4 regions of the Massilia sp. LjRoot122 genome follow, and region 4 is predicted to be linked to each of the others. Evidence: predicted binding sites of a transcription regulator. Region 4 holds the regulator's gene; each other region holds the start of a gene.

What was found. The regulator FNR, encoded in region 4, switches genes on or off when oxygen is low (the NO sensors DNR and NnrR bind a similar motif). The targets are predictions, from matches to a motif close to TTGATNNNNATCAA.
Region 1: a site for FNR is predicted at 2,795-2,808, ahead of ACSQ25_RS14885 (cation-translocating P-type ATPase). Genes of this name have one in related genera too.
Region 2: a site for FNR is predicted at 2,218-2,231, ahead of ACSQ25_RS14865 (universal stress protein). Genes of this name have one in related genera too.
Region 3: a site for FNR is predicted at 3,045-3,058, ahead of ACSQ25_RS19505 (carbohydrate kinase). Genes of this name have one in related genera too.

Annotation. Positions count from the first base shown of each region.
Region 1 covers NZ_CAXUPB020000001.1:3,421,487-3,426,299, forward strand. Annotated here, with positions in the region: gene ACSQ25_RS14880 (hypothetical protein) at 1-63, opposite strand, end outside; gene ACSQ25_RS14885 (cation-translocating P-type ATPase) at 138-2,672, opposite strand; gene ACSQ25_RS14890 (helix-turn-helix domain-containing protein) at 2,955-3,731, shown strand; gene ACSQ25_RS14895 (GGDEF domain-containing protein) at 3,716-4,813, opposite strand.
Region 2 covers NZ_CAXUPB020000001.1:3,416,196-3,421,008, forward strand. Annotated here, with positions in the region: gene ACSQ25_RS14850 (2-hydroxyacid dehydrogenase) at 1-105, shown strand, start outside; gene ACSQ25_RS14855 (PEP-CTERM sorting domain-containing protein) at 241-912, opposite strand; gene ACSQ25_RS14860 (PEP-CTERM sorting domain-containing protein) at 945-2,015, opposite strand; gene ACSQ25_RS14865 (universal stress protein) at 2,406-2,891, shown strand; gene ACSQ25_RS14870 (NAD(P)-dependent alcohol dehydrogenase) at 2,961-4,016, opposite strand; gene ACSQ25_RS14875 (universal stress protein) at 4,057-4,813, opposite strand, start outside.
Region 3 covers NZ_CAXUPB020000001.1:4,460,865-4,465,677, reverse strand. Annotated here, with positions in the region: gene ACSQ25_RS19520 (hypothetical protein) at 1-60, shown strand, start outside; gene ACSQ25_RS19515 (LysR family transcriptional regulator) at 47-964, opposite strand; gene ACSQ25_RS19510 (pseudouridine-5'-phosphate glycosidase) at 975-1,883, opposite strand; gene ACSQ25_RS19505 (carbohydrate kinase) at 1,886-2,995, opposite strand; gene xapA (xanthosine phosphorylase) at 3,265-4,107, shown strand; gene ACSQ25_RS19495 (phosphopentomutase) at 4,125-4,813, shown strand, end outside.
Region 4 covers NZ_CAXUPB020000001.1:2,209,342-2,214,154, forward strand. Annotated here, with positions in the region: gene ACSQ25_RS09725 (hypothetical protein) at 1-41, shown strand, start outside; gene ACSQ25_RS09730 (DMT family transporter) at 1-860, opposite strand, end outside; gene ACSQ25_RS09735 (helix-turn-helix domain-containing protein) at 921-1,676, opposite strand; gene fnr (fumarate/nitrate reduction transcriptional regulator Fnr) at 1,687-2,439, opposite strand; gene ACSQ25_RS09745 (hypothetical protein) at 2,536-4,188, opposite strand; gene ACSQ25_RS09750 (cytochrome ubiquinol oxidase subunit I) at 4,449-4,813, shown strand, end outside.

The sequences.
Region 1 (4,813 bases), 1.2 Mb from region 4:
GGCAAGCGTCATTGCATGCACGATCCCGTGCGGATGTCTGGTCAGCAACAAATTGGATATCATCACCGGGCCTGTTCTCGTCGTCGTTTCAGAGTGGGCAGTCTGTGCGCTTCATCATGGAAGGTGTTTGATGCAAGTCAAAAACGACGCGGACCATCCCTTCCCCATTTGCGCAACTCGAGTCCGGCCAGTGCGGCGGCCGCAACAAGGCCGGCGGCCGCCAGGAATGACAGCGGCGGCGGCGTCAGTCGCAGCATCGCGGCGGCAGCCGGCAGGTAGATCGCCAGCGCCAGCAGCAGCAGCGCGACCACGGTAATCCCCCAGAACACCGGATTGGCGATCCGAAGAATGCCGCCGACACCAGCGCGCTGGCGGTTCGACATCAGCAGCGCCAGGTTGCACAGGACGAGTGCAGCAAACGTGACCGTACGTGCTTCCGGCTGGGGCAAGTGCGACAAGGTCCATCCATACAGTGCGACCAGAAGCCCCAGTACCCATGCGCCCTGCACCAGCGCGCTGACGACGGCTGCCCGGCCGAACAGCGATTCGTCCGGCGCGCGTGGAGGCCGGCGCATCAGGTCCTTCTCCGGCGGCTCGTTTTCGAAAGCCAGCGAACAGGCGGGGTCGATGACCAGCTCGAGGAAGACGATGTGGAGCGGATACAGCATGACCGGCCAGCCCAGCAGTACCGGAACCAGGGCCATGCCGGCGATCGGCACGTGCATCGCCATCACATAGCACATCGATTTGCGCATGTTGCCGAAAATCCGGCGCCCGGATGCGATCGCCTCGACCAGTGAAGCGAACCGGTCATCGAGAAGGGTCAACTCGGCCGCCTCGCGTGCCACGTCGGTACCGCGCCGCCCCATCGCGACGCCGACGTTGGCAGCGCGCAGGGCCGGTGCGTCGTTCACGCCATCCCCCGTCATGGCCACGACGGCGCCACCGCGCTGCAGCGCCTGCACGATGTCCAGCTTTTGCTGTGGCGCGATGCGCGCGCACACGTCCACGCCGTCGAGCCGGCGTGCCAGCGCCTCGCCATCCAGGGCCGCGATCTGGGCGCCGGTCAGCGTCTCGCCGGCGCCGATACCGGCCTGGCGTGCGATGGCGCGGGCGGTGTCGGGATGGTCGCCGGTGATCATCACGATGCGCAGGCCTGCGGCCCGGCACGCTGCTACGGCGTCGGGAATGTCTGCTCGCAAGGGATCGGCCAGTGCCACCAGCCCAAGCAGGTCGAGCCCCAGATCGGCGGGATCCTCCGGCCACGGTTGATGGGCGGCGGACGAGCGGGCCACCGCCAGCACCCGCAGCCCGGCGGCCGCCATCTCGGCGGCTGCCGCAAGAACCTCTTGCCGGACGGACGCGGCCGCGCAGCTTAGCGCCACCACCGTTTCGGGTGCGCCCTTGGCCGCCACCTGGACCGTGCCCTCACCACGATCCCATACATGCACCAGCGCCGGCCGCTGCGGAGTCAATCCGTATTCATGCTGCAATGACCAGCCGTCCGGTACGGCCCCGCGGTCGGGCAAGACGTCGGCTGCCAGGCGCCAGAATGCAGCCTCCATAGGATCGCTGCCCAGCGCGCGACTGGCCCGCAAGGCCTGCCTCAGAAGCTCCTGGTGCGGCGCCGGCATCGGCGCAGCCGATGTGGGATCGTATGCGGCACCGTCTCGCCACAGCCGGGCCACGGCCATGCGGTTCTCGGTCAGCGTGCCGGTCTTGTCGACGCACAGTACCGAAGTGGAGCCAAGGATTTCGATGGCGGACAAGCGGCGTGTCAGCACCTGGCTGCGCGCCAGGCGCCACGCCCCGATGGCGGGGAACACCGTGAGAATGACGGGGAACTCTTCGGGCAGCATCGACATCGACAAGGCGATACCGGCAAGCAGCGCCTGCACGAGCTCGCTGCCCCTGACCAGCAGCAGCCCGACCAGCAAGGCGCTCACCGCCCCGCCCAGCAGCGCAAAGCGGCGTGCCAGCCGCGCGGTTTCGCGCTGCAGGCGCCCGGGCGGCGCGGCAATTGCGCCAAGCGCCGCGCCGATACGCCCGATCTCGCTGCGCGCACCGGTGGCGCTGACCCGCGCCAGTCCGTGGCCCTGCACGACCAGCGTGCCGGAGTACGCCCATGGTTGGTCGGCGCCACCCGGGGCCGCCGGCTCACTTCCTTGCGGCGATGCCAGCTTGCCGACGGGGACGGATTCACCCGTCAACAGGGATTCGTCCACCATCAGGCCGGCCGCCTCCAGCAGCAGCGCATCGGCAGGTACGCGGTCACCCTCGCACAGTTCGATCAGGTCCCCTTCGACCAGGTCGCCAGCCGGAAGGCGTTGTGCCCTGCCGTCGCGCCATACCAGCGCGGTCGGCGAACTCAGGTCGCGCAGGGCTTGCAGCGCGCGTTCGGTGCGTCCCTCCTGGAACAGGGTCATGCAGAGCATCAGGACAACCATGCCGAGCAAAAACACGCCCTCGCGCGGCTCGCCCAGCAACAGGTAGAGAACGGCGGCGCCTGCCAGCAGCAGGTACATCGGCTCGCGTGCGGCGTCGGCGGCGATCCGCTGCCAGCGCCTGCCACCGGCGTCGGGCAGCCGGTTGGGGCCGTCCCGCGCCAGGCGCCGCGCGGCTTCGGCGCCGTCCAGGCCATGCGAAGAGGTTTCTGAAACGTCAGGCATCATCGAGACTCCAAAGCAAGCCCGGCATCAAAGAATCCTTGACCATTGCCCTCCCCGGTTTGCCCGCTTGCAGGCGAGCTTGCCCAACTCTAAGCCGACAGCAAGCCTGTTGTCTTGAAGTGCATTTGATCCAAATCAAAAATTAGCAAAAAACATAGATCGCGAACCTCATGCGCCGGCCTTACGCGGGGAGAGGCCGGGCGCACGGCGCCACATCCGCCTTGCCGGATCAGCCGCTTTGCCCGATACTGACCCATGAGCCGCTCCTGGCACATGGGAGGACATATGAACGACATGACGTTCCATGCCGAACCCTGCGCGCCGGTCGCGCCGCCCTCGATAGCGAGCTGTTCCCGCTGCGTTGCGCGCGACCTGTGTCTTCCATCGGGCACCGATGCGCGCGACATCCTTCGGCTCGACAAACTGATCGGCTACCGGCGACGCCTGGCCCGCGACGAGGTACTGTTCCGCAAGGACGATTCCTTTGCCATGATCTACGCGGTCCGCTTCGGCCACCTGAAGTCATCGCGGCCCGACCACCGGGGTCATCCGCATGTCACCGCTTTCTACATGGCCGGCGATCTCATGGGGCTCGACGCGATCTACGCCGGGCGGCACTCCTCGACCGCGATTGCGCTCGAAGACAGCGAAGTATGCGAGATCCCTTACAACAGATTCCAGGAAACGCTGCATCATTCCGCATCCTTGATGCAGCGCTTTCATTCCGCCTTGAGCCACGAGATCGTGCGCGAGCAGACGGCACTGCTGCATACGGACATGAGCGGAGCCGAACGCCTCGCCACCCTGCTGCTCGACCTGTCCGCACGCTACGCCGAGCGCGGCTATTCGGGACGACGGTTCCGCCTGCGCATGTCGCGCGCCGACATGGGCAACTACCTGGGATTGACGATCGAAAGCATCAGCCGCCTGCTGGGGCGTTTCCGTGACGAGCGGTGGATCGCCCTGGACAAGCGCGACATCGAATTGCTCGCCCCCGGACAGCTGGAAGCATTGATATCGGCTGCGCCCGGTGAGCCGGGCAGCAGTCAGGAGAAAGCCTGAGGCGGCGCCAGCACAGTACGGTTGCGGCCCTGTGACTTGGCCTGGTACAAGGCGGCATCGGCCGCGGCCAGCAGGGTAGCGAATTCCCCGTGTTCCTGGTGCAGGGCCGCGATGCCAATGCTGATGGTGCACCCGATCGTCCCATTCGGCGTGTCGTGCCGGATGGCGGCAACCGCGCGGCGCATCCGCTCGGCGCAGGCATAGGCATCCTCCTCGTTGGTTTCCGGCATGACACTGACAAACTCTTCACCGCCGATCCGTCCAAAGTAATCGCTGGCCCGCAACTGCGCCGCACACACCCGGCTGACCTCGCACAGCAGTGCATCGCCGGCGGGGTGCCCAAACGTGTCGTTCACCCGCTTGAAGTGGTCGATGTCGATCATGCAGATGGTCAGAGGCCGTCCATAACGCTTTGCCAGCGCCACGTCGTGGTTCGCCAGTTCGATCAGGTAGCCTCGTGCCAGAACACCGCTGAGGCTATCGTGATGGGCGGCAAATGCAAGGGCCCGTTCGGTGAGAAAGGCTGCACGGCGCCATCGCCCCTGCGACACCGCCATGGCTGCCATGAGTACGAGCGATACCAGGTAGACCAGCAGGCAGCCGATAAAGACGTGCTTCTGCAGCGCCGCGGCGCCAAGGATGGTAAACAGGAGAGACGGCAACAGGACCATCAGGAAAAGCCGGTGCAGGCGCGGCTCGACCAAGGCGAGGGGAAACATTACGCCGGTTATCGCCGGCAAGGCCAACACCAGTCCATCCGGCAGCGCCGCCGAGCTGAGGATCATCGCTCCCGTGTGCGTCACGTAGACCAGGCCGCCGCGCCACGCTACCGGGAACCGGGTACTCCAGGAGACATACCCGAGGCTGCCGACCAGCACGAGCGACAGGCGGAGCAGCGCGGTCGCGCCGGCCCACTCGGGAGCGATCCAGTAATCCCAGGCGCTGAACAGCACGACCGCAATGCCGAACACGAGGCCGAGGGTTGGAAGCATGGCCGACAGCATGCGGTCGAGCGCCACGCCGAATTCGCGTTCCTCCTCCGGCTCGAGCGTCCCAAGCAGGCGCCCACATGCGGCGTGCAT
Region 2 (4,813 bases), 1.2 Mb from region 4:
TTCTTTACGGTCGAAGCGATCGGGCAGATCATGCAGACGACGATCGACAGCATAAGCGCCTTCGAACGCGGCGAAAAACTTGTCAACGAGGTCTCTATCGAGTAAGCCTTACCCCAAGCGACGGCTTCTCCCATGCTCGAAAAGGAGATGAGCCAATGCCTGCGGAAATGCGCAAGGCTTCGATACTAAACGGCGAGCGTCACAACGCTGGGTTGGTGCCAGTCGCGCTGCTACAACCAGTCACCCCGAAATCCGGCGCAAACCGAGGGTCAAAAGACCCGCCGCCAGCAGGGCGAACGATGCAGGTTCCGGCACGACTCCAACCTGTACAGAGAGTGCAGCATTGGTGTTGGACGATGACATCTGCCAACTGAGTGGCACATCAGGATCGGTTGGAACCGCGTCAATGGTGTAATAACCGTATAGGCCATCCTTCTCGTCAGCGCGAAATGGCATAAGCGGGTCGCTGAGTCCAAGACTACCCGGCAGGTAATACAGGGTATGTGAGAAGCGGACCGTATAGCTTGCCTCGGACGGGCCTTGCTTGTCGAACCAGATGTAATGGCTATATGCGTAGGTAGTGGGGGACTGGTTATAGACATTCACAGAACTGGTAGCGCTGCCTGCGTAGCGGTAGGCCTGGCTACCTATGCGAAAGTCAATCGTGACCTCACCACCATCATTGAAAGCCCAGAACGACGGAATCGTATCAGGGTCGAATGTCGAAGTGAGCGTCAACTCAAAGGGCAGCGGCGTGGTCGTGGTCAGATTGGCGAGACCGAGCACGCTCAGGACGGTGTTATCGATATGGCTGGTGCCGACCGAATGCGTTGTCACCGGCATCGGATCGGCCAAGGCAATGCCCGGTAGCGCCAGCAACAGCAGACAGTTGCGTTTGATAGAGATGGACATGAAGGTCTCCGGCTTGTCCAGATGCGCGCGTATCATGACGACAATCGGTGCCACCGAACGATGGCGGCCAGTCTTCGCGCGGCCAGAAATGCCAGACCAGCTACCAGCATCAGGTACGTCTCTGGCTCCGGGATTGCAGTGACACTGTTCAATAAGACGGTGTCATAGCAAAATACACCTGCCCGGTCACATCCTTTCGCGAGGATTTGATCATGGTCATTGATGGCGATGGCCGCCGTGAGCAGGATATCCGCTTCCGGATCGATGAGTGTATTCAGGTCAACGAGGACGCCACCGCCGTACCAGAAGGCCCGATTGTCCATGCTGCCGACGATATGATTCAAGTTATTGATGTCGTAGGCAGTGCTACTCCCGGCCGATGGGGTCAGGTCGAGCATCCCTGCTCCATCGTACAGGAAGGCATGTACCCGATTATCGCCGGTAAAGCCATATCCGGTCGCCCAGCCGTCGTTGCTGATAGCGGTCCCGACCAAGTGCGGGCCGCCGAGCAATGGAAGGAGCTCCAGTGTTCCGAGGACACGACTGTATATCGCGGTACGGGTACCGAAGCCTTCCGGCGCATAGCCGACCAGCACGTCATCCCTGTCGTTGATGGCGTCCGCCGTACTATTCGGAGGGCCGAAGACCTCGGCCTTACCGTCCCTGATCGTCATTGCACGGTTGTCTGCGCTTTGCCCGGTGATGGTTCCGGCGTCGTTTATCGCAGAAGCCGCGCGAAGCCCGTAGGCCACCGTCAGGTTGCGCATCTGCCCATCGGAATAAAGAAAGGACTGGAGGGCGCCCTCGTGCGTCGTGCCCTCTCCCACGGCATCGCCATGATTGTTGAGCGAACGGATGCGCGTCGTGGAACCGCCTATGTGTCCAATATTGAAGCTGGACAGTCCATCCGAAATGGATGCGACCTGAAACGGTACATCGGGTGGAGAACTGTTCACTGCATAGTGTGCCTTGTCGTTCAAGGCAACTGCTGAAGCATATTTCCCGCTGACGACCGTGTACGGAACATATGCGGGTGCTGCCGTTGCCGCCATGTGTGGCAGTGCGAGCACAGCAACTGCCAAGGCAGGAAAAAATCGTCGCATGCTGCGTCCTCCATCATCTGTGCATCAGGCCGCCGCAACGGACGGGCTTTCACTTTTGGCGTCGATTGCAGGCGCCGTGGTGCCCGGTGCTGTCCAGCGGCGGCATGCAGCAAGTGGGTTCGACAATCTTACTGCGGTCCCGCGCTCGCGGGCTTCGGCCATTCGGTATTTTGCGTAGTCTCCTATCAAACTTCATCTATTTTTGAGTCAGATCAAATAACTTATTGACCGGTCTCTATTTGGCTTAGTGTGGACCGCTGAGGTCCGCTTCTGACCGCAAAAGGCGCCACCATTCCGCCACGCAGAATCTGCTTCGTTTTTGACAATGGTCAAACCGCTGTGTGCGCGAAATGGTAATGCTGTGCTCTGCTTAGCCACTGATTGACAATCATGTTCCTCGAACGAATTTGCATTGCTACCGATGGCTCGGACTTGGCGGTCCGGGCTGCACAAATGGGCATCGAGCTCGCACGCTCCGGCGCAGGGCGCATCGTCGCGGTGTCGGTTGCGCAACCGTATTTCTCAATGCGGGACGAAGCCGCAGAAGTGCCCGATGCGCAGGCGGAGTTGATACGCGCTCGTAAAGCTGCTCGCGCTCATGTCGACACGGTAGCGCGCATTGCTCAGGCCAGCCACGTGGATTGTGAGGCGCTTACTCCGCTGTCTTCTGCGCCAGGTCCAGAGATCATTCGGGTGGCGGAAGAGTACGGCTGTGACCTGATTGTCATGGGAACGCACGGACCCAACGACGCAAACAAGCTCTTTGCCGGCAGCGTCGCGCAGCACGTCCTCGCAAACTCTGCAATTCCGGTTTTGTTGTTGCGTGACCCACGGGATGCAGCGCCACCAGATTTCCCGGAAGCCCATCTGGCATGAACTTCTGTCGCTGCGAGGCTGACGCATGAACGACATTTTGACATGCACCGAGCTTATGCCAGATTTCTATCAGGGCAAGATCGCCACCTTCAGTACACCGTCGCGCTGGTTAGCGAACAGCTCGTAGGCTTCTTCAATCTTCTCGAGCGGGAAGCGATGGGTCACCAGAGGCCGCAGATCGATTCTTCCCGATGCCACGATGTTTATGAGACGACGCATCCGGTGCTTGCCGCCAGGGCACAACGTGGTGACGAGCTTATGGTCGCCTAGCCCCGCAGCGAACGCATCGAGCGGCAAGTGCAACTTGCCAGAATAGACACCCAGGCTCGAAAGCGTGCCGCCCGGACGCAGGGCGCGCAGACAACTTTCGAAGGTCTGTTGGGTACCCAGTGCTTCGATCGTAACATCGGCGCCTTGACCGTCGGTATAGTCGAGGATCACCTGCACCGGATCGGTCGTGCGGAAATCGACGACATGGTCGGCGCCCAGGCGCTTGGCCATCTCGAGACGAGCGGGTACGGTGTCGATCGCAATGATCCGGCTGGCGCCGCGCAGACGCGCACCAGCTGTGGCGCACAGGCCGATCGGACCTTGGGCGAAGACAGCCACGGTGTCGCCGATCCGAATCGCGCCATTCTCTGCGCCGCCGAAACCGGTGCTCATGATATCGGGACACATCAGTACCTGTTCGTCACTCAGCTCATCCGGTATCGGCGCCAGGTTGGCCATAGCAAACGGTACCCGTACAAATTCCGCCTGGCAGCCATCGATCGTGTTCCCGAACCGCCACCCTCCCATGGCATGGCCACCACATTGCGATTGATGTGCCTCCAGGCAGGAATGACATTGTCCGCAAGGAGTAATCGCGCCGACTACCACTCGCTGCCCGACTTCGTAGCCCTCTACCCCCGCACCGAGTTCGGCAATGACGCCGACCGGTTCATGGCCGATGGTCAGTCCCGGCACAACCGGATACTCACCCTTCAGGATATGCACGTCGGTCCCGCAAATCGTCGTCATCGTCACCCTGACCAGGGCCTCTCCCGGACCGGGGACCGGCACCGGCTTGCGGTCGAGCGCAATGCGCCCCGGACCGGTGAATACTGCTGCATTCATCATCTGCATGTCGCCCCCTGAAGGTGTGCGGCCCCGGTCTTTCACCCGCTCAGCGGGCCATCAGCACCGGTATCGTGGCGTCGTGGAGCAGCGTACTGGTGACGCCGCCAAGGAACAGCTCGCGGAACTGGGAATGGCCGTAGCAGCCGATCACGATGAGGTCGTAGGCTTCCTGCGCGGCCATCGCGAGCAGGGCATGGCCGCCATCGATGTGGCGGTCGAAGGCCATGATCTCGGCCGCGACGTCGTGCCGGGCCAGGTAGGCAGCGAGATCGGCCTGGTAGCGCAGGTCGTGCAAATCGGTGTCGTCGGGTGAACGGAAGGCAACGACGCTGACACGAGTCGCTTTCCGCAGCAGCGGTATCGCCGCCCGAATGGCGGCCGAAGCCTCCTTGCTGCCGTTCCAGGCAAGCAGGACATGCTGGCCTGGTGCCCCCGCGACGGGCGCACACGGCACGACCAGCACCGGGCGGGCACTGGTAAAGGCAACATACTCTGGGATACGCCCGATCGTCTCAGCCAGCGCTTCGCTCAGGTCGTCCTGGTTGACCACCACGAGGTCGCTGAACCGGGCCTGCCTGGCGAGAGCGTCGCTGGCCAGGTCCCAGACCAGGCGCGATTCGTGTGAGACGCCCTCTTCCGCGGCGATCCTGTCGAAATGCTCGATGGCCCGTGTCGCGCTGTCGTGGAGGGGACCGAAGACACTTGCTTCGAGCGTCCCCGCTTGGGCCTGGTATCCGTGCGGGAACACCTCACGCGACACGCCCGTGGCAGCGACGCCGATCAGATGGGAGTCGTGGGCCCGG
Region 3 (4,813 bases), 2.3 Mb from region 4:
GACCGGCGCCACCAGATCGCCTCGCTCAGCACGGTGGCGGTCGAGCTCAAGCGCCAGTAAGGACCTCTCCCTCTGGGAACAGGATGTTCAGGAAGGCGCGCACCACCGGCGCATCGCCCTCCACCGGATAGCTGATGTAGAGATTCGCCGAAGGCGGGTTGGTCCTGATCGGCAGGAAGCGCACGCCCGGCCAGCCGATCCGGCTGGTCGTCTGGGGCAGCAGCGCCACGCCCAGGCCGGCACCGACCATGGCCAGCAGGGTTTGCGGCTCGGCCGCTTCCTGGAAGATGGTCGGCTGGAAGCCGGCATTGACGCAGCACTGGATCAGGTAGCGCGGCTCGGCCGACTGGTCCAGGTGCAGGGTCAGCATCGGCTCGTCCGCGATGTCCATCAGTTCGATGGCGTCGTTCTGGGCCAGCGGATGCTTCTCGTTGATCGCCACGCACACGTTCTCGCGCGAGCACAGGTCCTGGCGCAGCTTGGCCTGCTTCAGCACGTCCTGCTCGATGCGCGGCTCGCGCCAGAAACCCACGTCGATCTGCTTCGCACGCAGCGCTTCCCACTGGTCGTTCGGGCCGAGCTCGTGGATGGTCCAGGTCACGCGCGGATATTGACTCTGGAACTGTTCGAGCAGGGCCGGGATCGGACCCCACATGGCCGAGCCGACGATGCCCACGCGCAGGCGGCCCACTTCGCCGCGGTCGATCTGGCGGATGGTGTCGATCGTCATGCGCATCTTGCCCAGCAGCTCGGCCGCCTCGCTCATCAGGGCCTTGCCCGCCACCGTCAGCTCGAAGCTGCGCGTGGTGCGGGTGAACAGGCGCACTCCGAGTTCGCTCTCCAGCTTCATGATCTGCTGGCTCAGCGGCGGCTGCGAGATGTGCAGGCGCTCGGCCGCGCGGCTGAAGCTCTTTTCTTCCGCCACCGCCAGGAAGTAGCGCAGCTGTTTCAGGTCGATCGACATCGTGCGCGGGTCAGCCGTTCAGGGCCACGGCCAGGCGCGCGCCGACCAGCGCGTTGTGCTTGACCAGCGCGATGTTGGTTGCCAGGCTGCGGCCCTGCGTGAGCTCCTTGATGCGCGCCAGCAGGAAGGGCGTCACCGCCTTGCCTTTCACGCCCTGCGCCTCCGCTTCGCCCAGCGCCTGGGCGATGATGGCGTCGATTTCCTCGCCCGGCATGGCGGATTCCGCCGGCACCGGATTGCTGACCACCACGCCGCCCGCCAGGCCGAGCTGCCACTTGGTGCGGATGAAGGCCGCCTGTTCTTCGGGCGTATCGAGCTGGAAGTCGGCATTGAAGCCGCTCTCGCGGGTGAAGAAGGCCGGGAAGCCGGGCTGGCCGACGCTCACCACCGGCACGCCCTGGGTCTCCAGGTATTCGAGGGTCAGGCCGATGTCGAGGATGGACTTCACGCCGGCGCAGACCACGGCCACGCTGGTCTGGGCGAGTTCCTGCAGGTCGGCCGAGATGTCGAAGCTGGTCTCGGCGCCGCGGTGCACGCCGCCGATGCCGCCGGTGACGAAGACCTCGATGCCGGCCAGCCGGGCGCAGATCATGGTCGCGGCCACGGTGGTGGCGCCCAGGCGCTGTTGCGACAGCACGTAGGCCAGGTCGCGGCGGCTGACCTTCATCGCGTCTGGCGAGGAGCCGAGCAGCTCGAGCTGCTCGTCGGACAGGCCGACGCAGATCTTGCCGCCGATGATGGCGATGGTGGCCGGCACGGCGCCGGCGTCGCGGATGAGCTGTTCGACTTCACGCGCGGTCTGCACGTTCTGCGGGTAGGGCATGCCGTGCGAGATGATGGTCGATTCGAGCGCGACGACGGGTTTGCCGGCAGCGCGCGCGGCCGCCACTTCGGGCGAGAACAGGAGGAAGGATTGCATGCTCAGTCCAATACGGTATCAAGAGGGGTGGCATCGAAATGGCCGGGTTCGAGCGCCGGGCAGACGGTCTGCTCGCACTCGATGGTCATGGCGGACAATTGCAGGCCGCGGCGGCAGGCCAGGCCGAGATCGGTCTCGCCGCTGTGCAGCGACCAGCACACGGCGGCGGCGAAGGCATCGCCCGCGCCGGTGACGTCGACGACATTGACCGCCGGCGCGTCCAGGCGCATCACCCCGCCGGGGGAGGTATACATGACGCCGCAGGCGCCGCGCGTGACGATCAGGTCCTGCACGCCCTGGCGCTGCAGTTCGAGGCAGGCCGCGCCGATGGCGGCGTCGCCGTCCAGCGCACGGCCGACGCGGGTCGCCAGTTCGCCTTCGTTCAGGATCAGGAGGCGCAGGCCGGACAGGTTCTCGGGCAGGCGCGCCATCTTTGGTTCGGACACGGCCACCAGCACCAGCGCAAGACCGTCGCGCGCCGTGTCGGCGAGCAGGGCGGCGATGCTGTCGAGCGGGAGATTCAGGTCGGCGACGACCAGCGCGGCGCTGGCGCGCTGCTGCTGGCGCGTCGCCAGGAAGGCCGGGCTCAGGCTGTCGTTGAGGGCCATGTCGGCCAGTGCCACCACCATCTCGCCGTCCTGGTCGAGCACCGCGGTATAGGTGCCGCTGCTGACGCCGTCCAGGCGCAGGGCGCCGCGGGTGTCGATGCCGGCGTCTTCGGCGTGGGCCAGCAGGGCGCGGCCCGAAGCGTCGTTGCCGACCGCCGTGATCAGCGCCACCGGCGCCCCCAGGCGCGCCAGGTTCTCGGCGATGTTGCGGGCCACGCCGCCGAAGGATTCATCCTGGGTGGCCGGATTCGAGGTGCCGAGCGCGAGTTTCCTGATGCTGCGCAGCTTGCGGTCGAGGTTGGAAGCGCCGATGCACAGGACCGGGCGCTGGTCCGGCAGCACGTAGGCGCGCCCCAGGATGCGGCGTTCGCGCACCAGGGTGGCGATGTAGTTGGCCACGGCCGAGCGCGACAGCCCCAGCTGGGTCGCAAGGTCCTGCTGCGAAATGAAGGGATTCGCGCGGATCAGCTCGTACAACTGTTCTTTCTTGGGCAGCTCGGTCACGGTCGTTGGTCTTGGTTTAAACAATTGTTCATCGATACTAGACAAATGTTTGACGGGTGTCAAAGCATATCCGGATGCTGTATCCGCATGTCAACAATACACCGTTTGATTTATTTTATAAACCAATAAATCGCCAAGAAAAATGGTATTTGCCATACATATTGGCCCTCATGCATAGTTATAATATTCCGGCTGATATGTGCACTCTTCTGTAGCAACAATCCTGCCAGCCTTCTCACCACTCCCCCGATTCGTACACAAGGACGACCATGTTCAGCAACACCCCATTTGAAGCAGCAGAAGTCATCAAGGCCCGCAAACCCGGTTTCGCGCCGCGCGCCGCACTGATCCTGGGCTCGGGCCTGGGTGTGCTGGCCGAGCAGATGCTTGACGCGGTCTCGATCAGCTACGCCGACCTGCCGGGCTTCCCGATCAGCACCGTGCACGGCCACGCGGGCGAACTGGTGCTGGGTACCCTGGCCGGCGTGCCGGTGGTGTGCATGAAGGGCCGCGGCCACTTCTACGAAGGCTATGGCGCGGCCGTGATGACCTCCGCCGTGCGCACCTTCAAGCTGATCGGCTGCGAGATGCTGCTGGTGACCAATGCCGCCGGCTCGCTGCGTCCCGAAGTGGACGCGGGCAGCGTCGTGGTCCTGAGCGACCACATCAACCTGCTGCCGGGCAGCCCGATGGCCGGCCCGAACGACGACCGCTTCGGCCCGCGCTTCTTCAGCATGGCCAATGCCTATGACGCCGAACTGCGCGCCATGATCAAGGAAACCGCGGCAAGCAAGGGCATCACCCTGAACGAAGGCGTGTACCTGGCCTGCCCGGGCCCGAACTTCGAAACCGCCGCCGAAATCCGCGCCTTCAAGGCGCTCGGCGCCGACGTGGTCGGCATGTCGGTGGTGCCGGAAGTGATCTCGGCACGCCACTGCGGCCTGAAGGTCGCCGGCATCTCGGCCATCACCAACCTGGCCGAAGGCCTGACCCCGTTCCCGCTGTCGCACGAGCAGACCCTGAAGTACGCCGCGGTCGCGGCCAAGGATCTGGTCACCCTGATCCATTCCTTCATCGAGCGCCTGGGCGCCACCCCGCGCAGCGCCGCTTAATCAACTAGCGAGATTCCATGTCACGCGCATTCATCCTCCTGCTTGACTCGTTCGGCCTGGGCGCCTTGCCCGATGCCGACAAGTACGGCGACGCAGGCGCCAACACCTTCGGCCACATCGCCGCATGGGCAGCGAAAGAGGGCAAGCCGATGGCGCTGCCCAACCTCGAGCGCCTCGGCCTGGCGGCCGCCGCGCACAAGGCCAGCGGCGAATGGGCCGCGGGCTTCGGCCAGCGCGACGGCTTCAGCGGCGCCTGGGGCGTCGCGCGCGAGCAGTCGACCGGCAAGGACACGCAGAGCGGCCACTGGGAAATCGCTGGCGTGCCGGTGCTGTTCGACTGGGGCTACTTCCCGAAGACCGTGCCGTCCTTCCCGAAAGAACTCACCGACAAGCTGCAGGAGCTGACCGGCGTTCCCGGCTGGCTCGGCAACTGCCACGCCTCCGGCACCACCATCATCGACGAGCTGGGCGACGAGCACGTCGCCAGCGGCAAGCCGATCCTGTACACCTCGGCCGACTCGGTGCTGCAGATCGCCGCGCACGAAGAGCACTTCGGCCTCGAGCGCCTGTACGAAGTCTGCGAAGCGGCGTATGAGCTGGTCAAGCCCTACAACATCGGCCGCGTGATCGCGCGTCCCTTCCTGGGCGAGAATGGCAAGTACAAGCGCACGGCCAATCGCCACGACTACGCCGTGCCGCCAACCGC
Region 4 (4,813 bases):
AGGCCGTTCGGCCAGCGCCCCTCCCACAGGAAACCATATAGCGAGGCGAACACGGTTTCGAAAACGATCATCTGTCCCATCAGCGCCATCGGCAGCGCGCGGCTGGCGAAGTTCCACAGCGCGTTGCCGACGACGGAGCAGAAGATCGCCACCGCCGTCACGACGCCGAGGAATTGCAGCCATTCGCTTGTGGTATGCGATGCGCCATTCGCTTGCAAGGCGGGCAGCACCAGCAGCAGCGCCTGGGCGCCGGTCATGACGCCCACCAGCAGGCTCCATTCCTGTCCCGAGATGCCCTCGAGCCGCGCCAGCCAGCGCCGGTTGACGACCGCATAGATGGTCCAGGACAGCAGGGCGCCGATCGCGCACAGCAGGCCGAGCACGGATCCGCCTTCCACCGAGGCCAGGGAATCCCGGCTGATGCAGGCCAGCCCGGCGCCGCCCAGCACCAGGGAGGGCGCCAGGCGCCGCAGCGGCAGCGCGCCGTGTTCGCGCATGCCCGCCAGCGTGACGGTGAGCGGCAGCAGGCCGATCACGATCGAGGTCATGGCCACCCCGCCCGATTGCACGGCCTGGGCCAGGAACAGGTAATACACGATGTTGCCGGTCAGGCTGAGCCAGGCCAGGCCGCGCCAGTCGCGCCAGCCCAGGCTGCGCCTGAGGCGCCTCCAGGCGGGTGCGATCAGAACCGCAGCGACGATGCCGTAGGCGAGGTAGCGGCCGGCCGACAGCTGCAGGGGCGAAAAGCCGGGCGTCAACACGGGCGCGAGGAAGACCAGGCCCCAGAAGGCGCCGGCGGCGATGCCGGCGCCGATGCCGAGTTGCGAACTGCCGGAGCTGGTTTGAATCTGCGTAAACATCGAGTGATCTCCTTTGAACGGAGATTGTCGATGGAGCCTCTGCGCGTTTCTTGACCGTCGCTACTGCGGTTTTGACGGGTTCTCTCGATGTCGGCGCCGATAGGCGGCCGGCGTGGTGTCCATCGCCCGGCGCATCGCGCGGGTCAGGGCGCTCTGCTCCGAGAACCCGGCGGCCAGCGCGATCGCGGCCACTGCTTGCCCGGTACCGGCCAGCCACTCGCAGGCGCGCCGCAGCCGGCAGGCCAGCAGCCAGTCATGGGGCGTGGTGTCGTGTTCGAGGCGGAACAGGGCGTGCAGGCGGCTGGTGCTGACGCCCACCGTGCGCGCCATCTCCTCGGTGGTCCAGGGTAGGCCGGGTTCGGCCTCGATGCGGGCGAGCAGGGCGGCCAGGCGCGATGCCGGCCGCGGTGTTCCCAGCGTGAGGGTGTCGAGCAGCAGCGGCGTCCAGCCCTGCAGCACCGATGGGGCAGGCGGCTGGGTGGCGGCCATGATGCCCATGAATTCGACCAGCTTGCGGGCAGCGGGACCGATGGCGGTGAAGGGGCGCTCCAGCAGCCGCTGCCACGGTCCCTGTTCGAAGCTGGCCGCGCCCACGTCGAGGATCAGGGATTGGTTGGCGACGGGGCTGCACTGCGAATGCCAGGCGCCGGGCGCCACCAGCGCGGCATGCAGCGGATCGAGCCGTCCCTGGCGTCCTTCGATCTCGAGCGCGACCTCGCCGCTGACGGGCAGCACCAGCTGGGCGTAGGCATGGCGGTCCGAGAAGCGCGTCTCGCCATAGCTGCGCAGGTGCAGGTCGAGCAGGGGCGCGGCCATCTCGGCAACACTAGCCCATCGGGCTGCAGACGTCGGTACCGGCCGCCAGCGCCTTGAGCTTGACCGGGTCGAGCAGGGTGACTTCGCGCTTGTCGACCTGCAGCCAGCCCTGCTTCTTGAAGCGCGACAGCAGGCGGCTGATGCTTTCGATGGTCAGGCCGAGGTAGTTGCCGATGTCTTCGCGCGACATGCGCAGCTGGAAACTGTTCGGCGAATAGCCGCGTGCGGCATAACGGGCCGACAGGTTGACCAGGAACACCGCGAAGCGCTGCTCCGCCCGCATATTGCCGAGCAGCAGCATGACGTTCTGCTCGCGCGTGATTTCCTGGCTCATGATGCGGTGGAAGTGGCGCAGCAGGGCCGGCACCTGGCCGAACAGCTCTTCCAGGCGCGTGAAGGGGATCTCGCAGACCTCGCTGTCCTCGAGCGCCACGGCGTCGCAATGGTGGGTACCGCTGATCGCGTCCATGCCCAGCAGTTCGCCGGCCATCTGGAAACCCGTGATCTGGGCTTCTCCGGCCGCGTTCACCTGGTAGGTCTTGAAATGCCCGAAGCGCACCGCGTACAGGTTGCGGAAGGGCTCGCCCATGGCGTACAGGCGCTCGTCGCGCGCGAGGCGGCGGCGGCGGCCGATGATCTGGTCGAGGCGGTTGATGTCGGCATCCTCGAGCCCCATCGGCAGGCACAGCTGGTGCATGCTGCAGGCGCCGCAGCTGGTCTTGAGGGCCTGGATGCTGACCGGCGCTTCGCCCGGAAGCGACATGGGTTGGTTCATGGCGAAAAAAAACCGAAATGCTGACGCAGCCATTATAGACGGCTGGTCTGCATCCCGGTTTTCATTTTCCAGAGGGCAGGTCGATTACAGCTGATGCCGGTGTTCCGCCTTCATCTTGTAGTACGCGTGCCGGCCCTTGGCGCGCACCGTCGAGGCGATCCCGGCCGCCTCCAGCGCCGCCTGGTTCACGGTGGCGAAGGCGTCGGCATCCCCCCTGAGCGCTTCGACGGTCTGCTGCGACTGCGCCGTGCCGGCCAGCGCCAGCCCGAAGGTCGCGGCCACGGCCAGCTCGGCCGCCAGGGTGTCGAGGGTCGGCGCCACCACGTCCCGGCCCTTGGCCGCCTCGGCCGCCTCGGCGGATGCCTGGGGTGCCGCCAGCGCGCGGGCCAGGCCCATGTCGCCCGCGACCCGCACCAGGAAGTCGAGCGCGGCCTGGCTGCCGGAGCGGTTGGCCAGGTCACCCAGCCGGAGCAGGGCGGTGTTCTTCGCATTGAATACCGCCCGGCCAGTGCCGGGTCCCTGGACGAAGTCGATCAGCGGCTGGACCGCGATCTCGCTGCCGATGTAGCCGAGGGTGGCCACGATCTGGGTCAGGAACTCCTCGTGCTGTTGGGGTTCCTGCACCAGCCAGTCCAGCAGCAGGCGGGCGTCCTTCTCGCCGTATTGCGAGGCCAGCTCCCAGGGCACGCCCTCGACCCAGTGCCGGGACACGAAGTCGCGCACGTCGGCGGGTAGCTGCAGGCCGCCCGCGCCGCAGGAGCAGCCGCCGGCGGGCATGACATTGTCGGTGATGGTGAGCGGGCCCGCCAGGTAGGCTGCCGACTCCGCGGCATTGACCACATTGTGGTCGGTGCCGACGGACGGGTACATGACCGCGCGCGGGTCGTCGGTGCGGTGGCCGAGGCCGCAGTTGTGGCCGTATTCGTGCACCCAGATGAGGCCTTCCTGGTTGGCGGTGAAGCGCACCGCTGCCACGTTGACCGAGGCGCTGCCGACCGGGGCGCAGCCGATGATGCTGTCGCCGGGGCCACCGCACCAGCGGATCGCCTGCACGATCTTGATCCCGCTGCCCGCGCTCAGCAGCGCGGTGAGGTCGGCCGAGGTCTGGATGGTTCCCGGGACCGTCGCCGGCAGCACCCTGACCTCGCCGTTGCGCACGAAGCGGACCGGGGTCGCGACGTCCGGTCCGGTGTCGTCGTTCTGGAGGATCGTGCCCATGTCGGCCAGGATCCGGTCGGCGTCGGCTTCGCTCAGGGCAACGCTGCTGTGGCGGTGCACCGTGACCGCGACCGTGCGCGGGGCCGGGGGCGCCACGGGCGGGTTGACGATCAGGTAGTCGACGTAGAGCGAGATGTCCGAGCTCCACTCGATGTTGATCCAGACGTCGACGCCGTTCCAGCGCGGGGCCACGTTGTGCACCGTGTAGCGCGCCGCACCGATGAACTTGCCGGCCGGCGGCCCGCCCGGCACGCCTTCGCCGATCGCCACGAACACCCGCGAACCGGGCTGGATGGCATTCCAGTTGAGCCGCAGCAGCCATTCGCCGCGCCGCGCCCCCCAGTCGTGCCGGTAGGTGAAACCCGTTCCGCTCAGGGCGGGCTGCAGCCCGCCTTCCTCGACCTGGGCCTCGGCTTCGGCCCAGGGGCCGCGGAGGTCCGAGGAACCGGCAGGCTGGTCCGGGGTACGGGGCCGGTCGAGGACCAGGGCCTCGGGGTCAAGACGGTCATTTGGTGCCATGTCGTTCTCCTCGTGTGCTCAGGGATGGATGATCGGGGGGGGCGAATCGTCAGCCAATATAGACGAGTGGTTCGGGCCGGCTGGACCGATCTGACACGTCATTAATATGGATCAGTGACCTCTGGTTTTCTGACGGAGAGAAACGTTCGAGCTGGAAAGACCGCATCGCGTATCAATTCGACACCGCCAAGCGTGCGCACCCACGCCGCATGCTAGATTCTGGACACCACAACGGAGGTCGACGAGCAAAAGGAGGCCGCATGTTCGGTTTGTCCGCTTTGGATCTGGCGCGCGTGCAATTCGCGTTCACGATGTCCTTCCACATCTTGTTTCCGGCAATCACAATCGGCATGGCAAGCTACCTGGCCGTCCTCGAGCTGTGCTGGCTGCGGACCAAGCGCCAGGTCTACGTCGACCTCTACCACTACTGGCTCAAGATCTTCGCCGTCACCTTCGGCATGGGGGTGGTGTCCGGCATCGTGATGGCCTACCAGATCGGCACCAACTGGAGCTACCTGTCCGAATTCGCCGGCAGCATCATGGGGCCGATCCTGTCCTACGAGGTGCTGACCGCCTTCTTCCTCGAGGCCGGTTTCCTGGGCGTGATGCTGTTCGGCTGGACCCG